4 regions of the Enterobacter sp. B79-1 genome follow, and region 2 is predicted to be linked to each of the others. Evidence: predicted binding sites of a transcription regulator. Region 2 holds the regulator's gene; each other region holds the start of a gene.
The links. Region 2 encodes Fur, which represses iron uptake genes when iron is present. Its sites were predicted from a motif close to ATAATAATGAGAACNACTATCAA; they were not measured.

Region 1: the regulator Fur is predicted to act here: its motif matches at 1,138-1,160, upstream of sufA (Fe-S cluster assembly scaffold SufA).
Region 3: the regulator Fur is predicted to act here: its motif matches at 1,595-1,617, upstream of AC2T6E_RS13800 (siderophore-interacting protein).
Region 4: the regulator Fur is predicted to act here: its motif matches at 2,288-2,310, upstream of AC2T6E_RS10235 (TonB-dependent siderophore receptor).

What each region holds. Positions count from the first base shown of each region.
Region 1 covers NZ_JBYAZJ010000001.1:800,904-806,415, reverse strand. Annotated here, with positions in the region: gene AC2T6E_RS03885 (DUF2778 domain-containing protein) at 233-757, opposite strand; gene sufA (Fe-S cluster assembly scaffold SufA) at 1,200-1,568, shown strand; gene sufB (Fe-S cluster assembly protein SufB) at 1,577-3,067, shown strand; gene sufC (Fe-S cluster assembly ATPase SufC) at 3,077-3,823, shown strand; gene sufD (Fe-S cluster assembly protein SufD) at 3,798-5,069, shown strand; gene sufS (cysteine desulfurase SufS) at 5,066-5,512, shown strand, end outside.
Region 2 covers NZ_JBYAZJ010000001.1:1,423,944-1,429,455, reverse strand. Annotated here, with positions in the region: gene chiP (chitoporin ChiP) at 1-1,377, shown strand, start outside; gene chiQ (ChiQ/YbfN family lipoprotein) at 1,425-1,751, shown strand; gene fur (ferric iron uptake transcriptional regulator) at 1,854-2,300, opposite strand; gene fldA (flavodoxin FldA) at 2,592-3,122, opposite strand; gene ybfE (LexA regulated protein) at 3,278-3,565, opposite strand; gene ybfF (esterase) at 3,694-4,467, opposite strand; gene seqA (replication initiation negative regulator SeqA) at 4,651-5,199, shown strand; gene pgm (phosphoglucomutase (alpha-D-glucose-1,6-bisphosphate-dependent)) at 5,224-5,512, shown strand, end outside.
Region 3 covers NZ_JBYAZJ010000004.1:190,348-195,859, forward strand. Annotated here, with positions in the region: gene AC2T6E_RS13795 (coiled-coil domain-containing protein) at 1-781, shown strand, start outside; gene AC2T6E_RS13800 (siderophore-interacting protein) at 782-1,546, opposite strand; gene AC2T6E_RS13805 (PadR family transcriptional regulator) at 1,694-2,188, shown strand; gene AC2T6E_RS13810 (methyl-accepting chemotaxis protein) at 2,185-3,744, opposite strand; gene AC2T6E_RS13815 (methyl-accepting chemotaxis protein) at 4,073-5,512, opposite strand, start outside.
Region 4 covers NZ_JBYAZJ010000002.1:505,159-510,670, reverse strand. Annotated here, with positions in the region: gene AC2T6E_RS10240 (alpha,alpha-trehalase) at 1-84, shown strand, start outside; gene AC2T6E_RS10235 (TonB-dependent siderophore receptor) at 165-2,267, opposite strand; gene AC2T6E_RS10230 (GlsB/YeaQ/YmgE family stress response membrane protein) at 2,383-2,637, opposite strand; gene ycgR (flagellar brake protein YcgR) at 2,844-3,575, shown strand; gene emtA (membrane-bound lytic murein transglycosylase EmtA) at 3,611-4,222, opposite strand; gene ldcA (muramoyltetrapeptide carboxypeptidase) at 4,330-5,244, shown strand; gene AC2T6E_RS10210 (potassium/proton antiporter) at 5,342-5,512, shown strand, end outside.

The DNA of each region.
Region 1 (5,512 bases), 620 kb from region 2:
CCTTATTTTTTCGATTAAATTCATTGTTATAATATAAAAAGGGATGATGATAATTAGCATTATAATCCAGTCAATAAATGAGTAGGCGTCATACATTGATTCTGCACTCTCATTTCCGGTGATAATCATTGCTGTTGTTCTGGCTAAATCATAGTTAATATATATCTCAGGGCCTGGTAGTATATGACCTACAGTGAGTAATAAAATGAGAAAATAAATAATTTTACATGCTCTACGAGCAAGGTTTTTTAATGTAGCCACCAGCTACGACCTCCACCCATCCCCGCGCCATTAATGACCTCATGCATGGGACCTGAATAAGTGATGTATTCATTAGCGCGTTATGAATCATCGCAAAATCAGACATGTTGGCGATAGTTATGCAACCTTTTGAAACCGTGCCTGGATGGAGTCGGAAATTTCCACGTTTTACGCTTTCTACCCATGTGTAATCATCAATACCCCAGTCATCACGCCACAAAGCAAACCAGTCCGATTTACCAAAAGCATTTCTGCCAATAAATCTGTTAGCTCCATCGTGAATTTCCTCTTTTTTTTGCGAAAACCAGTTACCCTCCCTGCGATCTACAATCCAGTATTTCCCTAAGGGAATAGGACCCGTATTGGCGACATGTCCGCAACTGGCATTGTTTCTGCTGGCCCCCAACCCTGAGTGCGCCATGAACACGCCCACCCCATACAAATCGAAAGGCGCGTAATCTGCGCCGTTCAGAATCATCTTTCCCTGTAACGCCATATGACACCTATTTTCCATTAAATGTGTATGGTTAATGCTACAGCGATTGTTAATGTGATCCAGAGGGACTGCATGATTTTCAGAAAAAGACTCTGATTATCCGATTGTTTGCTGCTGGGGTAGCACTTGTTTCTGTGCGCCAAAGCGCATTCGTTTGACTATGTTTACGACAGCTAAAGAAGCTATCTTAAAAATAGGCATTTCCGATGCATATTTTACTTTTCTCCTCATCGCCACAAATGCCGCGGCGAAATGCATTATTTATCAATGCATTGAACAATTAAATCCATCCTGCCTGCATCCTTCTACAGGGTCTATGCTTAATAAAAGTAACCAAAAAGGGCGGTTTACCCGGATGCCCCTACTGACAGGGGGTTGAAGTGATAATCGTTATCACTAACATGGTGTTATGCCCTGATGGCTATTCAGACGAGGTGGACCTATGGAACTGCATTCAGAAACCTTTAATCCGGCCGATTTTGCCTGGCGCGGTTTAACGCTCACGCCAGCGGCGGCGGCACACATTCACGAGCTGGTGGCGAAAAAGCCCGAGATCCTCGGCGTACGTTTAGGCGTCAAACAGACCGGATGCGCAGGTTTTGGTTACGTGCTTGATACCGTCACCGAACCCGAGAAAGATGACCTGGTCTTCGAAACCGATGGCGCGAAACTGTTCGTTGCGCTGCAGGCGATGCCCTTTATTGACGGCACCGAAGTGGACTACGTCCGCGAAGGCTTAAACCAGTTATTCAAATTTCATAACCCGAAAGCCCAGAACGAATGCGGCTGCGGCGAAAGCTTTGGGGTATAGGCGGTACTATGTCTCGTAATACTGAAGCAACGAGTGATGTGAACACCTGGAGCGGCGGACACCTGAATTATAAAGAAGGGTTCTTCACGCAGCTGCAGACCGATGAGCTGGCGAAAGGCATCAACGAAGATGTCGTGCGGGCGATCTCGGCCAAACGTAATGAACCCGAATGGATGCTCGAATTTCGTCTGAGTGCCTTCCGCGCCTGGCTGGAAATGGAAGAGCCGCACTGGCTGAAAGCGCACTACGACAAGCTGAACTATCAGGATTACAGCTACTACTCCGCGCCCTCCTGCGGCAGCTGTGACGACACCTGCGCCTCGCAGCCGGGAGCGGTACAGCAAACCGGCGCAGAAAACAGCTTCCTGAGCAAAGAAGTTGAAGAAGCCTTTAATCAGCTTGGCGTGCCCGTTCGCGAAGGAAGAGAGGTGGCGGTGGACGCCATTTTCGACTCCGTCTCGGTGGCGACCACCTACCGCGAGAAGCTGGCAGAGCAGGGGATCATTTTCTGCTCCTTCGGCGAAGCGATTCACGATCATCCGGAACTGGTGAAAAAGTACATTGGGACCGTGGTGCCCTCTAACGATAATTTCTTCGCAGCGCTCAACGCAGCGGTGGCCTCCGACGGTACCTTTATTTACGTACCAAAAGGCGTACGTTGCCCGATGGAGCTGTCAACTTATTTCCGTATCAACGCGGAAAAAACCGGCCAGTTTGAACGTACCATTCTGGTGGCCGATGAAGGCAGCTACGTCAGCTATATCGAAGGCTGTTCCGCCCCGGTACGCGACAGCTATCAGCTGCACGCGGCGGTGGTGGAAGTCATCATCCACAAAGACGCTGAGGTGAAATACTCCACGGTGCAAAACTGGTTCCCGGGCGACGGTAATACCGGCGGCATTTTGAACTTCGTTACCAAGCGCGCGCTGTGTGAAGGCGAAAACAGCAAGATGTCCTGGACCCAGTCGGAAACCGGCTCGGCCATTACCTGGAAATATCCGAGCTGCATCCTGCGCGGGGATAACTCCATCGGCGAGTTTTACTCGGTGGCGCTGACCAGCGGGCATCAGCAGGCCGATACCGGCACCAAGATGATCCACATTGGTAAAAACACCAAATCCACCATTATTTCGAAAGGGATCTCCGCCGGGCACAGCCAGAACAGCTATCGCGGGCTGGTGAAAATCATGCCGACGGCCACCAACGCGCGTAACTTTACCCAGTGTGACTCGATGCTGATTGGCGCTGACTGCGGCGCGCATACCTTCCCGTACGTCGAGTGCCGTAATAACACGGCCCAGCTTGAGCACGAAGCGACCACGTCGCGCATCGGGGAAGACCAGCTCTTCTACTGCCTGCAGCGCGGGATCAGTGAAGAAGATGCCATTTCTATGATTGTGAACGGCTTCTGTAAGGACGTGTTCTCTGAACTGCCGCTGGAATTCGCCGTTGAAGCACAAAAACTCCTCGCCATTAGTCTTGAACACAGCGTCGGTTAAGGAAAGCACATGTTAAGCATTAAAGATTTACAGGTTAGCGTGGAAGAGAAAGCCATCCTGCGTGGCCTCAATTTTGACGTCAAGCCGGGTGAAGTTCACGCCATCATGGGGCCGAACGGCTCCGGGAAAAGTACGCTTTCCGCGACGCTGGCAGGACGCGAAGATTACGAAGTCACCCACGGCTCCGTCGAGTTTAACGGCAAAGATCTGCTGGAGATGTCGCCGGAAGAGCGGGCCGGGGAGGGCATTTTTATGGCCTTCCAGTACCCGGTAGAAATTCCGGGCGTCAGCAATCAGTTCTTCCTGCAGACGGCGCTGAACGCGGTGCGCAAATATCGCGGTCTCGACGCGCTGGACCGCTTCGACTTCCAGGATCTGATGGAAGAGAAGATCAAGCTGCTGAAAATGCCGGAAGACCTGCTGACCCGTTCGGTGAACGTCGGTTTCTCCGGCGGTGAGAAAAAGCGTAACGACATTCTGCAGATGGCGGTGCTTGAGCCCGAGCTGTGCATTCTTGATGAGACCGATTCAGGCCTGGACATCGACGCCCTGAAGATTGTCGCAGACGGGGTGAACTCGCTGCGTGACGGCAAGCGCTCGTTTATTATCGTCACCCACTACCAGCGCATTCTTGACTACATCAAACCAGACTACGTCCACGTGCTTTACCAGGGGCGCATTGTGAAATCCGGCGATTTCACGCTGGTTAAACAACTGGAGGAGCAGGGTTATGGCTGGCTTACCGAACAGCAGTAATGCACTCCAGCAGTGGCACCGGCTGTTTGAAACGCAGGGGCAATCGCGTTCAGAGCAGGCCCAGCAGCACCTTCAGCAGATGCTGCGTCTGGGTCTGCCCACCCGTAAGCACGAAAACTGGAAATACACTCCGCTCGATGGCCTGCTGAACGGCGAGTTTGTCACGCGCTCGGCGGACGTCACTCCGGCCCAGCGAGACGGGCTGGCGTTACCTGTGGATGCGCTGCGTCTGGTCTTTGTCGACGGCGTGTTTCACCCGGAACTCAGTGACGAGACGCGACACAGCGGCTTTGAAATCGCCGTGAATGACGTTCATCAGAGTCTGGCCGCACCGGTACAGCCGGAGGTCTTCCTGCATCTCACCGAAAGTCTGGCGCAGTCTGTGACGCATATCAGCGTAAAACATAACCAGCGTCCGGCGAAGCCGCTGCTGCTGATGCACATCACTCAGGGGCTGGACGGTGACGAAATCAACACCGCGCACTATCGCCACCATCTTGAACTGGGGGAGGGGGCAGAGGCCACGGTGATTGAACATTACGTCAGCCTCAACGAGACGCGCCACTTTACCGGCTCGCGTCTGACGATGAATGTGGCGGCCAATGCCCAGCTTCACCACATCAAGCTGGCGTTTGAGAACCCGCAGAGCCACCACTTTGCCCATAACGACATTTTACTGGGGCAAGATGCCGCGGCCTACAGCCATAGCTTCCTGCTCGGCAGCGCGGTGCTGCGCCACAATACCAGCACCCAGCTTAACGGTGAAAATACCACCCTACGCATTAACAGCCTGGCGATGCCGGTCAAATCTGAAGTGTGCGACACGCGCACCTGGCTTGAGCACAACAAAGGCTATTGCAACAGCCGTCAGCTGCATAAAACGATCGTCAGCGACAAAGGGCGCGCGGTGTTTAACGGCCTGATTAACGTGGCCCAGCACGCCATTAAAACCGACGGACAGATGACCAACAACAACCTGCTGCTGGGGCGTCTGGCGGAAGTGGACACCAAACCGCAGCTGGAGATCTACGCCGATGACGTGAAATGCAGCCACGGTGCGACGGTCGGGCGGATTGACGATGAGCAGATGTTCTACCTGCGCTCCCGCGGTATCGATCGGCAGGCGGCGCAGAAGATGATCATCTACGCGTTTGCCGCCGAGCTGACGGAAGCGCTGCACGATGGCGCGTTAAAACAGCAGGTGCTGGCCCGTATCGGTCAGCGTCTGCCTGGAGGCGAAGCATGAGTTTTCCCGTCGAGAAAGTACGGGCAGATTTTCCCGTTCTGACCCGTGAAGTGAACGGTCTGCCGCTGGCCTATCTGGACAGCGCGGCCAGCGCGCAGAAACCGAATCAGGTGGTGGATGCAGAAGCCGAATTCTATCGTCACGGCTATGCCGCCGTGCATCGCGGTATTCATACCCTGAGCGCCGAGGCGACCCAGCGTATGGAAAACGTGCGCACGCAGATTGCCGCTTTCCTCAATGCGCAATCGCCTGAAGAGCTGGTCTTCGTGCGCGGCACCACCGAAGGGATCAACCTGGTCGCCAACAGCTGGGGCAACGCACAGGTGCATGCGGGCGATAACATCGTCATCACGCAAATGGAGCACCACGCCAATATCGTGCCGTGGCAAATGCTCTGTGAGCGCGTTGGTGCGCAGCTGCGGGTGATCCCGTTGAATGCCGAC
Region 2 (5,512 bases):
CGTAGTGCGCTGGCGCTGGCTATCGCCGGTGTGACAGCAATGTCGAGCCTGGCGATCACCCCAGAAGCTAAGGCAGAAGGTTTCATCGATGATTCTACCCTCACGGGCGGTATTTATTACTGGCAGCGTGAGCGTGACCGTAAAGACGTCACTGAAGACAAATACAAAACCAACCTTTCGCACTCTACCTGGAACGCCAACCTGGACTTCCAGTCAGGCTATGCCGCGGATATGTTCGGTCTGGATATTGCTGCCTTCACCGCCATTGAAATGGCTGAAAACGGCGACAGCGGACACCCGAATGAAATCGCCTTCTCCTCCAGTAACAAAGCGTATAAAGAAGACTGGTCTGGCGATAAAAGCGGTGTCAGCCTGTACAAGGCAGCAGCGAAATTCAAATACGGCCCGGTGTGGGCGCGTGGGGGCTATATTCAGCCAACCGGTCAAACGCTGTTAGCGCCGCACTGGAGTTTTATGCCGGGTACCTACCAGGGCGCGGAAGCCGGGGCTAACTTTGACTACGGCGATGCGGGCGCGTTGAGCTTCTCCTATATGTGGACCAACGAGTACAAAGCACCGTGGCACATTGAGATGGACAAGTTCTACCAGAACGATAAGAAAACCAAAGTCGATTACCTCCACTCGCTGGGCGCAAAATACGACTTTAAAAACGACCTGGTCCTGGAAGCTGCATTTGGTCAGGCGGAAGGGTATATCGATCAGTATTTTGCTAAAGCCAGCTACAAATTTGATGTTGTGGGCAGCCCGCTGAGCACCAGCTACCAGTTCTACGGCACGCGCGATAAAGCCAGCAATGGCACCGTTAACGATATCTATGACGGCACTGCATGGCTGCAGGCACTGACCTTCGGCTACAAAGTGGGCCAGGTCGATTTACGTCTGGAGGGAACATGGGTGAAGGCAGAAGGGCAGCAGGGCTATTTCCTGCAGCGTATGACGCCAACCTACGCGTCCTCTAACGGTCGTCTTGATATCTGGTGGGATAACCGCTCTGACTTCAACGCCGATGGTGAAAAAGCGCTGTTCTTCGGCGCAATGTATGACCTGAAAAACTGGAACCTGCCTGGCTGGGCGGTGGGTGCATCTTACGCTTACGCCTGGGACGCAAAACCTGCGGATATGGCGACACCGGACGCGTACTACGATCCAAACTATCGTCTGAAAGAGTCTTCTTACAGCCTGGATGCGATCTACACCCTGCAGGATGGCCGCGCGAAAGGCACGATGTTCAAACTGCATTTCACGCAGTATGACAACCACTCCGATATCCCGAGCTACGCGGGCGGTTACGGCAACATCTTCCAGGATGAACGTGACGTGAAATTCATGGTTATCGCGCCATTTACTATCTTCTGATGAACACACCGGCGGGCAACGTCCCGCCGGTATGGAGACTGCACATGATGAAAAAAATCGTAATCGTCGCGTTGCTGGCATCAGGGCTGGTGGCGTGTGCTCAGACTGAGGCACCAAAAGAAGATTCCCGCCTGAAGGAGGCCTATAGCGCCTGTATCAATACAGCGGAAGGGTCGCCGGAGAAAATCGAAGCCTGTCAGAGCGTGCTGAACGTGCTGAAGAAAGAGAAAGCGCATGAGCAGTTTGCGACGCAGGAAAACGTCCGCGTGATGGATTACCAGGCCTGCATTCAGGCGCGTAAAACCGGTAACGATCAGGAAGTGGCGAAGCGTTGCGATAAGATCTGGAGCGATATTCGCAGTAACAATAAATAAGTTGCTTTACGCCCGGTGGCGCTGCGTCACCGGGCTTTTTTTTGCCCAAAAACAGGCAAAAAAAAGCCAACCTTACGGCTGGCTCAGAGTATAAACACGATATTATTTCGCGTCGTGCGCGTGGTCGTCTTCACGGCAATCGCCTTCAGCACAGTGACCATACAGGTACAGGCTGTGGTTGGTCAGGCGAATACCGTGACGTGCGGCGATTTCACGCTGGCGTGATTCGATGGAATCATCGCTGAATTCAATAACCTTGCCACAATCGAGGCAGATCAGGTGATCGTGATGGTGCTGCTGGGTCAGCTCGAAAACGGATTTGCCGCCTTCGAAGTTATGACGGGTAACAATGCCCGCGTCATCGAACTGGTTCAGCACACGATACACGGTTGCCAGCCCAATCTCTTCACCCATGTCGATAAGACGTTTGTAGAGGTCTTCCGCACTGACATGGTGATTGTCTGGCCCCTGAAGCACTTCAAGGATTTTTAACCGAGGAAGCGTTACTTTCAGGCCAGCCTTCTTTAATGCGGTATTGTTGTCAGTCATGCGGAATCTGTCCTGTTGCTAAACGATTCACTTCTAAAGAAGAAGTGACAGAAAATGCACTTGGGATAATGCGTCTCATTATAGAACTGCCATGACTAAATGAAAACTGCAAGTCTCAAGCAAAGTATGCTTATAAAAACGTGGTATCACCAACAAACTTGTTCGATGGCATCCACTTTTTACCAGGGGGATATTGTACAGGTCTGAACGAAAAAGTTAAAAGTTTGTAGCAATTAATTTAATCGGTTTTACCTGGTAAGCGGGCGCAACCGGAGTTGCGCCACCGGGAAATCAGGCGTTAAGAATGTCGTCGAGGTTCAGTTCTTCGCGAACCTGCTTAACCCATTTCTCAACGCGTTCAGCGGTCAGTTCCGGCTGACGGTCTTCGTCAATTGCCAGGCCGACAAAGTGGTCGTCGTCTGCCAGGCCTTTAGAGGCTTCAAAGTGGTAACCCGCCGTTGGCCAGTGGCCGACAATCACCGCACCGTGTGGTTCAATGATGTCGCGGATGGTGCCCAGTGCGTCACAGAAGTATTCTGCGTAATCTTCCTGATCGCCACAACCGAACAGCGCGACCAGCTTACCGTTGAAGTCAACTTCTTCCAGGGTTGGGAAGAAATCGTCCCAGTCACACTGCGCTTCACCGTAGTACCAGGTCGGTATACCCAGCAGCAGGATGTCATAGCCTTCGAGATCTTCTTTGCTGCTCTTGGCGATGTCGTGCACATCGGCAACGTCTTTACCGAGCTGTTTTTGAATGTTTTTTGCGATATTTTCGGTATTGCCGGTATCACTGCCAAAGAAAATGCCGATGATTGCCATGAGTAAAATAACCTCTTGAAACTTAATGGTATGGTGGCGCAATTTGTCCACGGATAAGGGCAATAATAGCAGAACAGGCAACCCTGCGGAAACAGCTATCGCGCAGGACTGCACTCTGTGCTACATGAAAAGGGTCATAAAGGGGATTTTCAGACTTATGCCTTGCTGCGCAATGTCTCAAGTTGGGTGATTAACATCTCTTCAATCAGTTCGCTGCGGCTGATGTTACGCGCCTCGGCCAGCTCATTTAGTGCATCGACAGCATCGGCGTTCAGCTTCAGTTCGACACGCTTAAGCCCACGATTTTTATCGCGTTTAAGCTGGTTGCGTTTATTAATACGCAGCTGTTCATCGCGCGAGAGCGGATTCGTTTTCGGTCGTCCCGGTCGACGCTCATTCGCGAACAGATCTAGTGTCGTACGGTCCGTTTGTTCTTTGGCCATGATTCTGAGACTTCGGGGGAAATACGCCGCCCTGCTAATGCCCGGGCGATAAGCGCGCCATCATACATCACCGAAAACGGCACGCCAACGACTGGAAGCCCACAACCTTCCAGTCGCTCTCTTTTTAATCAATTTGCAGTATCAGAGAGATAGCGACGAATGGCGCGCAGCACGGCGTCCGGTTTTTCGGCGTGAACCCAGTGCCCGGCACCGGCGATCACATGGGCGCGAGCCTGCGGGAATTGGGCCAGCAGCGTGTCGCGGTAGGCATCGGTAACGTAAGGCGAGTTTCCGCCGCGAATAAAGAGGGTAGGGTGTGGCCACGCGGGGACGTTTCCCCAGCCCACGATGTTGTTGTATTGCTCCCAGAGCACCGGCACGTTAAAACGCCATTGCCCGTCGACAAACGACTTCAGCAGGAACTGCACGACGCCTTCTTCATCCAGATGCTCACGCATCACGGCGGCGGCCTGTTGGCGTGTTGCGACGCCCGCTTCTGTGACCGCATTAATAGCGGCGAAAATCTCATCGTGACGGCGGACGTTGTAATCCACAGGCGCGACGTCAATGACAACCAGCCCGTTGATACGCTCTGGCGCGAGCGCCGTCAGGGCCATCACCGCTTTGCCACCCATGGAATGCCCGATCAGCGTTACCTTCTGCAGGTTATGTGCATCCAGCGTATCCAGCAGATCCTGCGCCATCGCCGCGTACGTCATCTCGTCGGAACGCCCGGAAAGACCGTGATTGCGCATATCAACCTGTAAAATATCGTGGTCGGAAACCAGATCGCGCGCCAGCACGCCCAGGTTATCGAGGCTGCCAAACAGCCCGTGAACCAGTACGATGGGAGAATTATTGTTCGGCGATTGTGCAGATTGCGCTCGGGTATTCAATTTCATGGCAAAGTTCTTTTTTTACGTATGTCAGGTTAGGGTATCATGTTGACCATTCTGCCGCCCGGCTGCAAGGATCCAGTTTAATCTGACTTTTGCCGCCTGCCGGGTTTGACGCTATCCGCTGTTGGGATTTGACCTTATAATCCCAACGACTTGTATTCAGATAAGATATCGCACTGGATTAAGATGAAAACAATCGAAGTTGATGACGAACTCTATCAGTTTATTGCCAGCCAGACGCGGCATATCGGGGAGAGCGCGTCCGACATTTTACGGCGTATGCTTAAAATTTCCGCCGCCTCACAGCCTGCTACCCCTGTCACAAAAGATGTCGTGTCTCAGCCGAGCGTTGTTGCACAAGCAAAACCTGCCGTAATACCGGCAAAAGATAAAGTGCGCGCAGTACGTGAACTGCTGCTGTCTGATGAATACGCAGAGCAGAAAAAGGCGGTTAACCGCTTTATGCTCGTGCTGTCTACACTTCATTCACTGGATAACAAAGCGTTTGCTGAAGCGACCGAGTCGCTGCACGGTCGCACCCGCGTCTATTTCGCGGGCGACGAACAGACGCTGTTACAAAATGGCAATCAAACCAAACCTAAACATGTCCCTGGCACACCGTACTGGGTCATCACCAATACCAATACGGGCCGCAAGTGCAGCATGGTTGAACACATCATGCAGTCCATGCAGTTCCCGGCGGAATTGATTGAAAAGGTTTGCGGTACAATTTAACCCTTGCATCAAAAGGACCAGGCAATGGCAAATCACAGCCGTGCAGGCCAACCTGCACAACAAAGCGATTTGATTAACGTCGCTCAACTGACCGCGCAGTATTACGTGCTGAAGCCGGTCGTGGGCAACGCAGAACACGCAGTGAAGTTCGGCACATCTGGTCACCGCGGTAGCGCGGCGCGCCATAGCTTTAACGAACCGCACATTCTGGCCATTGCCCAGGCCATCGCGGAAGAGCGCGCCAAAAATGGCGTCACCGGTCCATGCTACGTGGGGAAAGATACTCACGCCCTGTCTGAACCGGCGTTTATTT
Region 3 (5,512 bases), on a different contig from region 2:
GGAGTTAAACCTGCGTCGTCAGCAGGCGGAGGCGCGTCGTCGCGAAGAAGATTATCGCCGCTGTCAGCGCTATATGGCGCAGGCCGTGGAGGTGCTGGCAACGCTCACCCAGCGCTGGCGCGATCTCCCGGCCGATTCCGTACAGGCTGCCGAAGCGCGTAAACAGCTGCAGCAGCAAAGCAACCTGATTGCCAATCTTCTGGCCGAAGCGCTGGAACTGGAGAGCGGCTTAACGCGTGAAGAAGAGCCCGCGCGCCAGGCGCGCGATGAGGCTAACGAAGAGTACGAGAAGTATCGCGAGCAGCATCACGATGCCGAAGTGCGTCTGCGCAAAGGGAAAGATCTCTCGGAAGAGGATCGGAACGAGCTGAAACGCCTGTGGCGTCAGGCGAGCAAGCTCTGCCACCCGGATCTGGTGGCAGACGATCTGAAAGAAGAAGCTAACACCATGATGGTGCAGCTTAACCAGGCCAAACAGCGCGGGGATGTGAAAGCGATCCGTTCACTGGTGGCGCGCCTGCAGCAGGGCTTTGAGCCAATGATGGCGAGCGACAGGCTGAACGATCTGGAGCGTATCCGCAAAAAAATGGCGCAGGTGCGCGAGCAAATCGACACCTTAGTGAACGAGCTGGCGGAACTGGAGAAAGAAGAATCCTGGCTGCTGGTGTCGTCGCTGAACAATATGGAAGCCTACTTTGCCCAGCAGGAGAAGGCGCTGCATGAGGTCCGCGCCTCGCTCGAACATCAGGTGAGCGAAGCGCAGCTGGAGTCCGCAGCCTGACTATTTAGCGTGCCAGTATGCGCTGGCACGCACCAGCTGTTGGTCAATCGCGTCGGTTTCAAACTGGCGGCTCAGGTTTTTCACCACCTTCCCTTCCCCGGTCAGCCAGATAAAGTAATCCTCTTCGGGCACGGCCAGCGTCGCCAAACGATCGGCCACCGCCTGCGGGTTGTGGCCCACAATCCAGGTGATGTTGAATTCACTCAGGTGCGCCAGATAGTCCTTATAAGATCCGTCCCCCACGGTCACGACCGCATGAACGTCCGGGCGTACCGGCAGTTTTGCGATGCCTTCTAAACGGCGGCGCAGCGCGGGCATCCCGGACTCATCGCACACGTACAGCTGCCAGGCGTAATCTTCCGGCACCACCAGCGATCCGCGCGGCCCACCGATAGTGAGTTTGTCGCCAGGTTTGGCTGCGACCGCCCAGCTGCTGGCAACGCCGCCATCATGAACGAAGAAATCCAGCACCAGCTCATTATTCTCCTCATCGAACAGGGGTGTATAGTCACGCGCCTGCGGGCGCACGCCATCGCCCCACTCGATGCCTTCATCGGTGACAACGGGCGGAACAAAGGTCGCGCCCGGCGCAGGGAAAAAGACCTTGGTATGGTCGTCGAAACCGCGGGAGCTAAAGCCTTCCAGCGCCTCACCGCCGAGGACAACGCGCTGGAAGCCAGCGCTGACGCGCTCGACGCGGAGCACGTTCAGCTCGCGAAAGCGCAGGTCATTGCGGACACGTTGAGGGTAACGGGTTGATGTCATTTTTATGCCCTTCTCAGGTGAATACGATATATCGAAATTGATTTTTTAATGATAATGATTGCTATTAACCAGGAATGCAAGATCTTTTAGATTGCATCTGAATATATCTAAGATATAGTTTAGATATATCAAATAAAGAGAGTCACTATGCGACACGAACATGATGGCGGCGGACGCCGACCGCGCTTTTTCGGCCACGGCGATCTACGGCTGGTGATCCTGGATATTCTGACCCGCAATGCCAGTCACGGTTATGAGCTGATCAAAGAGATCGAGAACCTGACGCAGGGGAACTACACGCCGAGCCCGGGCGTGATCTACCCAACCCTGGATTATCTGCAGGATCAGACGTTTATCACCATTACGGAAGAAGAGAGCGGTCGTAAGAAGATTGCGATAACCGCTGAAGGACAAAACTGGCTGGATGAAAACGGGGAACAGCTGGAACAGATCCAGGTGCGCATCAAAGCGCGCAGCGTCGGCTTCCAGCTGCGCAAAAACCCGCAGATGAAGCGGGCGCTGGAAAACTTCAAAGCGGTGCTGGACCTGAAGGTGAATCAGGGAGAACTCAGCGACGCGCAGCTCAAGCAGATCGTCGGGGTGATCGACCGCGCGGCGCTGGAGATCTCCCAGCTGGATTAAGCGAGCGCGCGTTCGCTCACGCGGAACACTTTTACCAGCTCTTTCAGGTGCATCGCCTGATCGTTCAGCGATGCCGCCGCCGCAACGGACTCCTCCACCAGCGCAGAGTTCTGCTGGGTGGTGGCGTCAATCAGGCCAATCGCACTGTTGATCTGCGAGATGCCTTCCGTCTGCTCATGGCTGGCCTGACGGATCTCACGCAGAATCACGTCCATCTCCTCCACGTTGCCGACCATCCCGTTGATCAGCCCGCTGGCTTTTTCCACCAGGTTCATCCCGTCCTGGGTCTGGCTGGTGGAACTTTCAATCAGCTGGCGTATTTCACTCGCCGAAGAGGCGCTCTTCTGCGCCAGCTGGCGCACTTCGCCCGCGACCACCGCAAAGCCACGCCCGTGCTCTCCCGCACGTGCCGCCTCGACTGCTGCGTTCAGCGCCAGAATATTGGTCTGGAAGGCAATGGCGTCGATCAGGTCGATAATGTCGGACATCCGGTTGGATGTTTCGTTAATCAGGCGCATTTTGCTGGTCACCTGTTTCATCATCTCACCGTTGTTTTTCACCACCGTGGCGGCATCGGCAGAGAGGGTGGTCGCTTCCCCAGTGTGCGACGCGGTGTTTTTCACCGTCGCGGTGATCTGCTCCATCGAGGCTGCCGTCTGCTCGACGGAACTGGCCTGCTCTTCGGTGCGCGCGGCCAGATCCTGGTTGCCTGCGACAATCTGCGCGGCGGCGCTGGAGATGTTTTCCGAGCCGGTTTGCACCTGCTGCACAATCTCCAGCAGACGGGTTTTCATCTCCATCAGCGCATGCAACAACAGACCGGTTTCGTCTTTACCGTGAGACATAATGCTGCCGGTCAGATCGCCATCGGCAATGGCTTCTGCAAAGCTCACCGCCTCGCCCAGCGGACGGGTAATGGAGCGTACGATAAACCAGCCGATCAGGCTGCCCGCAGCCACGCTGAAGAGCGTGATCAGGAGCAGCAGCATGCGGTTGGTTCGGAAATCACCGTCCACCTGCGCGCCCGCGCTCTGCATCTCGTTGTTTTGGATGGCGATCAGCGCCTGCACCTTCGCTTTGTAAGCCTGCTGCACGGTGAGGGTGTTGGTCATCATCTCCTGTATAGCGCCCGCACGGTTGTTGTTCTGTACCGCCTGTAAAATGCGGTAGCGCGAGTCCAGATACTGCTGGCGCACGCTGCGGATATCCGCCAGCACCTGCTGAGACTTCTGATCCTGCAACGCGTTGTTCAGCTCGCCCAGGATCACCGTAATGTGCTCGCTGATCTCTTTCAGACGCTGCTGAGATTGCCCCGTGTAGGTGCCCTGCTCGTCCAGCAGCATAAGCTGCTGCGTGCTTATAAATTCCTGGAAGTTGTCGATTAGCTGGTTGGCTTTTACCGTGGTGGGATAATCGTGGGTAATGATAGTCTGCATCCCGTTGTTCGCCCGATTCAGGCTCAGCAAGGAGACACTCGCACTGACGATCATCAGAACAATAAAGAACCCAAACGCCAGAAATAATTTCGTGCCGATCTTTACGTCATGTAAGAACATATTTACTCCATCGATGTGATTATTTCTCAGACGATCACCGTTATCGGTAACGAACGCGCTAACTTTATGACTTTGATCGTTTTTTTATTTCATAACCATCACAATGGATAGGTACAGTCTATTAATTTTGGCGCATCGATCGTTGCGTAACCACCAGAGAGGGCATTTCTGAAATAGCATCGGGGAAAACTGACTTAGGCAGGCATAAATAACTGAGCGGATTTTTTTAGTTATTTAATATCACATTAACAATAAACATTAAAAATAATCACATTAAAACGCCGTTTATACCTGGTGGCATAAACGGCTTTTCTGGAACATTACTGGCTCAATGGAGCACGGTCACGGCATCTTTGAGACGTCCCGCACGGTGCTTCACCATGGCGGAGATCTGCGCGCTCTCCTCTACCAGGTCCGCATTTTTCTGGGTGATACTGTCCAGTTCGGCAACGGCCCGGGTTAACTCGGACAGCCCGGTAGCCTGTTCAGACGTAGCGTGGCTAATCTGGGCAATAAGCTGCGTGACGTTTTTCACCTGTTCAACAATGTCATCCATTGTGCGGCCTGCCGCGTGAACCTGATCGGAGCCGGACTGTACCTTGCTGGCGCTGGCGTCAATCAGCTTACGGATATCGTTGGCCGCACTGGCGCTGCGGCTGGCGAGATGACGAACCTCACCGGCCACGACCGCAAAGCCTTTGCCCTGTTCGCCTGCGCGTGCCGCTTCCACTGCCGCGTTCAGCGCCAGAATATTGGTCTGGAAAGCGATGTCATTGATAAGCGAAGTGATCGAGCCAATCCGCTGGGTGCTGTCAGCAATATCATCCATGGTTTTCACCACCGTCTGCATCGCATTTCCGCCTTTGGTCGCCGCGTTGCTGGCCGCCACGGAGAGCTTATCGACTTCGGCAGCGGTTTCAGAGTTGCTTTGTACCGAGGCGGCCATTTGATTCATCGTCGCCACGGTCTGCTGCACATTGGTGACGGTCTGACGCGTGCGGTCGTTGAGATCGTCATTCCCCTGCACCAGCTTATCGCTGCCATCGCGCACGCTCACCACCTGGCTTGAGACATCATTGATTAACCAGCGACACATCAGCCCCAGCTGTCCGATCGCGCGCAGCGTCAGCCCCAGCTCGTCGCTGCGGTTCAGATGCTGCACGCTGTTACGCTCACCGGTCGCGACCTTCAGCGCCTGACGCGTGACATTTTCCACCGGTCGGACAATCTGCTGCTCGAACAGCATCGTCCCGACGACCATTACGACGGCAGCAGCCACCAGCGATGGCCACCCCGCAGAAGTGAACGCCAGCGTGGCAGCCATCACCGCAAACAGCGCCGCCATGACGCTACGAACCCGCCAGCGCAGCGGCATAGCCGGTAACTTCCCGAGCCAGCCTTTGCGCACCACCAGCCCTTTATGGATACGTTTTTTACAACGGCCTTCATTGAGCGCCTTATATAAAGGCTCCACGGTCGCAATCTCTTCAGCCGTCGCTTTTGTGCGAATCGACATATAGCCGGTCATTTTACCGTGGCGCACCATCGGCACGGCGTTCGCTCGCACCCAGTAGTGGTCGCCGTTTTTGCGGCGGTTTTTGACAATCCCGCTCCACGGTTCCCCCTGTTGCAGCGTGTACCACATGTCGGCGAAGGCCGCTTTCGGCATGTCGGGGTGACGCACCATATTGTGAGGCTGTCCCATCAGTTCCTGGAGCGTATAGCCACTTACCTGCACAAAGGTGTCGTTGGCATGGGTCATGTAGCT
Region 4 (5,512 bases), on a different contig from region 2:
AAAGAGAAACCGTGCGACAGCGTGCCGGAGAATCAGCCTGCGGCGAATGATGACGCCGCGCCTGCGAAAAGCGCGGCGCAGTAAGGGTATTGCCGGGTGGCGGCTACGCCTTACCCGGCCTACACGTGCTCCCCCTCTCCCTCAAGGGAGAGGGGTAAAGCTCATCAGAAGCTGTAACTCGCCCCTAACTGGAACGTCCGGTCACGCCCAATCCAGCAGTTGGTTGCGTCGTAACAGGTCAGCGTCTCTTTATTGGTGATGTTCTGCGCGCTGGCTTTCACCGTCAGCCCTTCCAGAGACGGCAGGACTTCGCCCATGCGGTAAGAGGCCGCCAGATCGTACTGCGTGGTGCCCCCAAGTTTGCCCGCATCGTTACTCGGTGAAATTTCCATCGGCCCGGTATAGCGCGCGCCAGCCCCCAGCATTAACCCTTTCAGCGGCGTACTGTCGAAGGTGTAATCGCCCCACAGGTTAAAGGCATTCTCCGGCACCTGTGTTGGACGCTTGCCCTGGTATTTATCATCTTCCGTATTGATCGCGTGGGTGTAAGCGTAGTTCGCAATCAGCGTCAGGTTATCCGTCGGACGGCTGACCGCCGACAGCTCAGCCCCTTTGGATTCCACTTCCCCGGTCTGACGGTAGTTGAGGAAGCCGGGATCGGAGGTGACGACATTTTTCTGGCGAATGTTAAACACCGATGCGGTAAAGGTGGTGGCGTAGTCCGCCAGCAGGTATTTCACCCCGCCCTCAACCTGCTTGCTGGTGGTTGGCTTGACGTCTTTGGCGACGAGTGTCCCCTGTGGGGATACCGGCGCAAAGCCTTCGGAATAGCTGATGAACGGCGAAATCCCGTTGTCGAAGGCGTAAAGCGCCCCCAGACGTTTGGTGACCCGATCCTGAGAGACATACGCTTTGTCGCCGTTTTGCAGATAATTCGTGGTCACGGAGCGGTAATCGTCATAGCGCAGGCTGCCCAGCAGGTTTAATCCGCCGAACTCCACCTGATCCTGCAGGTAGTAGCCGTTCTGCTGATAGCTCAGACGGTTTTTCTGGGCGGTATACAGCCCCAGCGCGCCTTCATCGATCTGCGCGTGGTCAGGATTGCGCATATCAATACCCGGTGTTGAGGAGGCGTATCGGTAGTGGAAGTGCGAGTTCAGCTTCTGATAGTCAAACCCGGCCAGCAGATGATGTTTCCATTCCCCCAGCGCAACCGTTTTAGTGACCTGGTTGTCGATGTTGAAGCTCTGAAGGTCTTCATCCGTGGTGTAAGCAAAGCGATTGAGTTGATAGACCTCGCTCCCAGGTCCGGTTGAATATACGCTGCGCTGATGGGTATCCACGTCGAAGTAGCGCGCTTTCTGATTAAAGCCCCAGCCGCTATCAAACTCATGTTCAAAGCTGTAGCCCAGCATCCACTGGCGCTGTTTGAATCCGCTCCACTCGTCTCCGGCATAGTCCCGGCGATCGGCGTAGCTCGAGCGCAGATAGGCGAGCGGCAGCGGGTCGGACGGCGACAGGCTCGGGGTATTTTGCGCCAGCGCATCAATGGTGAGACGCGTTTTGCTGTCCGGCTGCCAGGTCACTGACGGTGCCACGAGATAGTTTTCGTAGCGCGTGGTGTGCGGCTGGTCGTCATTTTCCGTCGCTTTCCCCAGCAGACGGTAGTTCCAGTCGCTGTCAGCGATTTGCCCGGTTGAATCGAGGTAGCCCTCTTTCAGGTTACGGGTGCCGGTGTTAAAACCCACCTCGGTACGGGAGGCTTTTTGCGGCTTCTTACTTTGAATATTCACCAGCCCACCCGGCGAGCCGCCACCGTACAGCACTGAAGAGGGACCTTTCAGAATATCAACGCTCTCAATCAGCAGCGGATCGATGCGCGCTTTGGTGTTACCGGTGACGTTATACGGCAGTTGCAGACCATTATAGAATTCCTGGTCAACGGTAAACCCGCGGATTTTGTATTCGCTCATGTACGAGGTACTGCCCCTCACCTCGGTCGAGACGCCCGGAGCATAGCGCAGGATTTCATTCACGGAGTTCGCGTGACGCTTTTCTATCTCCTGCTCAGAAAGGGTATTGATCACCTGCGGCGTTTTACTTTCAGCCACCGCCGATTTGGTCGCACTGTTCGTCCATGAAGGAAGCGCGCTGCCCTGCTCTGCGCCCGTGACTACAATAGTCGATTCTTCGGCAAAAGCCTGTGCCTGCAATGCCAGCGCCACGGCTCCTGCCAACGCACATAACGCAAAACGTGAGGTATTCATAATTGTCGTCTTTGTTATAGATAGTACCGGGAACGACAATTATTATCATTTCGATTAGCAAATCAATACGCGGATAAAAAAAACGGCCCTCAGGTGAGAGCCGCTTGTGAAGATGTTATGCCCGTCGGAGTAACCGGAATATGCCCAGTACAACGATCGCGCCGACCACCGCGACCAGGAAACTGTGGAGATCGAAACCGCTGATGCTGCCGCCAAAGCCAAACATCGTTGCCAGCCAGCCGCCGACAACCGCCCCGACCACACCGAGTACACAGGTCAGAATAAAGCCGCCACCATCATTTCCCGGCATGATCAATTTGGCGATAGCGCCGGCAATAAGACCAAAGATAATCCAGGCGATGATACCCATAGCGATGCCCTCTTGCAGGTTTAACGCATGCACGGAAAACCTTCCGCGCTGGTGACTTAAGTATAGGTCATCGCCCGAAAATCATTTTCATCTCACCGACTTAAATTACGGCGGCCAGTAAAAAAAATCACCGGTTTGTATTAAGTTTCATTTCAGATTGCCGATAACGCAGAGACAGTCTGTCAAATATCAAGGAGCAATCTGGCGTGAGTAATTACAGTGAGCAGTTCCTGAAACAAAATCCGCTGGCTGTATTAGGGGTATTACGCGACCTGCAAAAAGGTGAAGTGCCGCTACGCATGCGTTGGTCAAACAATCAGTTTATCAGCAAGATCCTGGACGTGTCGTCCGACCGTCTGATCGTCGACCTGGGCAGCCAGGAGCATGAGAACCGCGCCGCACAGCGGGCGGAAAAAATCTCGGTGATGGCTGAAACCCACGGCGCAAAGGTGGAGTTTATTCTGCCGCGACTTGAATTAAGCGAATATCTGGGGCTGCCTGCTTTTACCTCGCCGCTGCCTGATAACCTCTGGTTTGTCCAGCGTCGGGAATATTTCCGCATCAGCGCCCCGCTCCATCCCGCTTATTTTTGTCGGGCAAAAATGCCGGATAAAAAAGAGATCCGCTTCCGCCTTTTTGACCTGTCGTTGGGCGGCATGGGCGCGCTGATGGATACCCCAAAACCTGACGGGCTGGTTGAAGGCATGCGATTCACGCAGATTGAGCTGGATATGGGCGGCTGGGGACGGTTTTATTTCGATGCACAGCTGATTGCCATCAGCGAGCGTAAAGTGGTGGACAGCAAGAACGAGACCATTTCCACACCCCGTCTGAGCTTTCGCTTTCTCAACGTGGGGCCGGGTGCAGAGCGCGAGCTTCAGCGCATCATCTTCTCTCTGGAGCGAGAGGCGCGGGAACGGGCGAATAAAGTCTTGTGAGGGGCGTCGGGCAGCGAGGCCGCCCGACAACGGCGTTACATGGCGTCCATCGCTTTCTGTACTTTCCAGATATACCGAGGTGCCTGCGGTGACGGGTGGTTCTTCACTACATGTTCAAAGAACTCGTCTTTGTCCATGTCGTTTATCTCTTCAATCGCCTCTTTACGGTCGGACGAGAAGGTTCTGAGCAGCGCACCGGCACCGTTCACGTAGGAGACCACCAGCGCGTACTGCATCACTTCAGGATCTTCAATCCCCTTCAGCACGCCGTGTTCCAGAATGCTCAGGTAAGCTGTTCCCATCGAGATGTTGCGTTCCGGGTTTTTCAGCTCGCTGGTCGACGGCTGACCGCGCCAGCCCATATAGCGGTAGACTTCTTTGCCTGCCGTTGATGCTTTAAGCTGCATCAGCCCCACCGCGTTGGATTTACTGACGAGCGTTGGGTTGCCGCCGGATTCCACGGCAATGATCGCCGTGACCAGTCGCGGGCTCACGCCCCAGGCCTTCCCGGCTTGTTCGCTGATCGGCATCCACTGCATGGCCCGTTTCACCGGCACTTCCGGGTTCCAGGGCGGATTTTGATAATCATGTTTTGAACTACAGCCAGCAAGCAACACAATCAAAAAAGCAAACCATCTCAATTTCACGTCATCTATCCTTATAGCCGGTCATCGCAGTGCGCCGCCTCTTGAAGCAGGCGGCGTATAAGCGGCATGATATAGACAATTAGTTTCTCATTCAGCAAGGAATTGCCATGTCTCAGTTTCATCTCATCGCGCCATCGGGTTACTGCATCAACCAGGACGCGGCACAGCGGGGCGTTCAGCGCTTACTGGAATCCGGCCATCGGGTAGAAAATCAGACTATTATCCCCCGCCGGCTGCAGCGTTTTGCCGGAACAGAAGTGCAGAGACTGAATGATATCAACAACCTGGTGAACCTGAAGGGCGCTAACCAGATTGTGCTTGCGGTGCGCGGCGGGTATGGCGCGAGCCGATTGCTGGAGAGTATCGACTGGCAAGGCCTGGCAAAACGCCAGCAGCACGATCCTCTGCTGATTTGTGGACACAGCGATTTCACGGCGATCCAGCTCGGCCTGCTGGCACTGCACAACGTCATTACCTTCAGCGGCCCGATGCTGGCCGGTAACTTCGGCGCGCCGGAGCTGGATGCGTTCACCCAGGAACATTTCTGGCGCGCGCTGCAAAATTCGACCTACAGCGTTGAGTGGCAGGGAAATGGGCCGCACTGGGAATGTGAGGGCCAGCTCTGGGGTGGAAACCTGGCGATGCTGGTGTCGCTGATTGGCACGCCGTGGCTGCCACAGATTGAGGATGGCATCCTGGTGCTGGAAGATATCAACGAGCATCCGTTCCGCGTCGAGCGCATGCTGCTCCAGCTTTACCATGCGGGCATTCTCGCGCGACAGTCCGCCATCGTGCTCGGCAGCTTTAGCGGCTCGGCACCGAATGACTATGATGCAGGCTACTCCCTTGAGACGATGGTTGATTTCATCCGCTCGCGGCTGGATATACCGGTGATTACGGGGCTCGATTTTGGCCATGAGCAGCAGACCGTTACCCTGCCGCTGGGCGCTCAGGCGACGCTGACGCATAATAATTCAGGCAGTCGGCTCACTCTCAGCGGCCATCCGGTCTTAAAGGCATAAAAAAGCGCTTAAACCGCCTCAATAAAACGCTGTTCCTGTCGTTAATATGTTAGGGTTTTAATAACAGCGTTAACATTGAGGTGGGAGTACGACAACATTGGATGCCGCAGCAATAATCAGCCTTTTCATTCTGGGTTCTGTGCTTGTAACCAGCAGTATTTTATTGAGTTCATTTTCATCACGTCTCGGCATACCTATTCTTGTTATTTTCCTTGCCATCGGCATGTTGGCTGGCATTGATGGCATCGGCGGTATCCCATTCGATAAC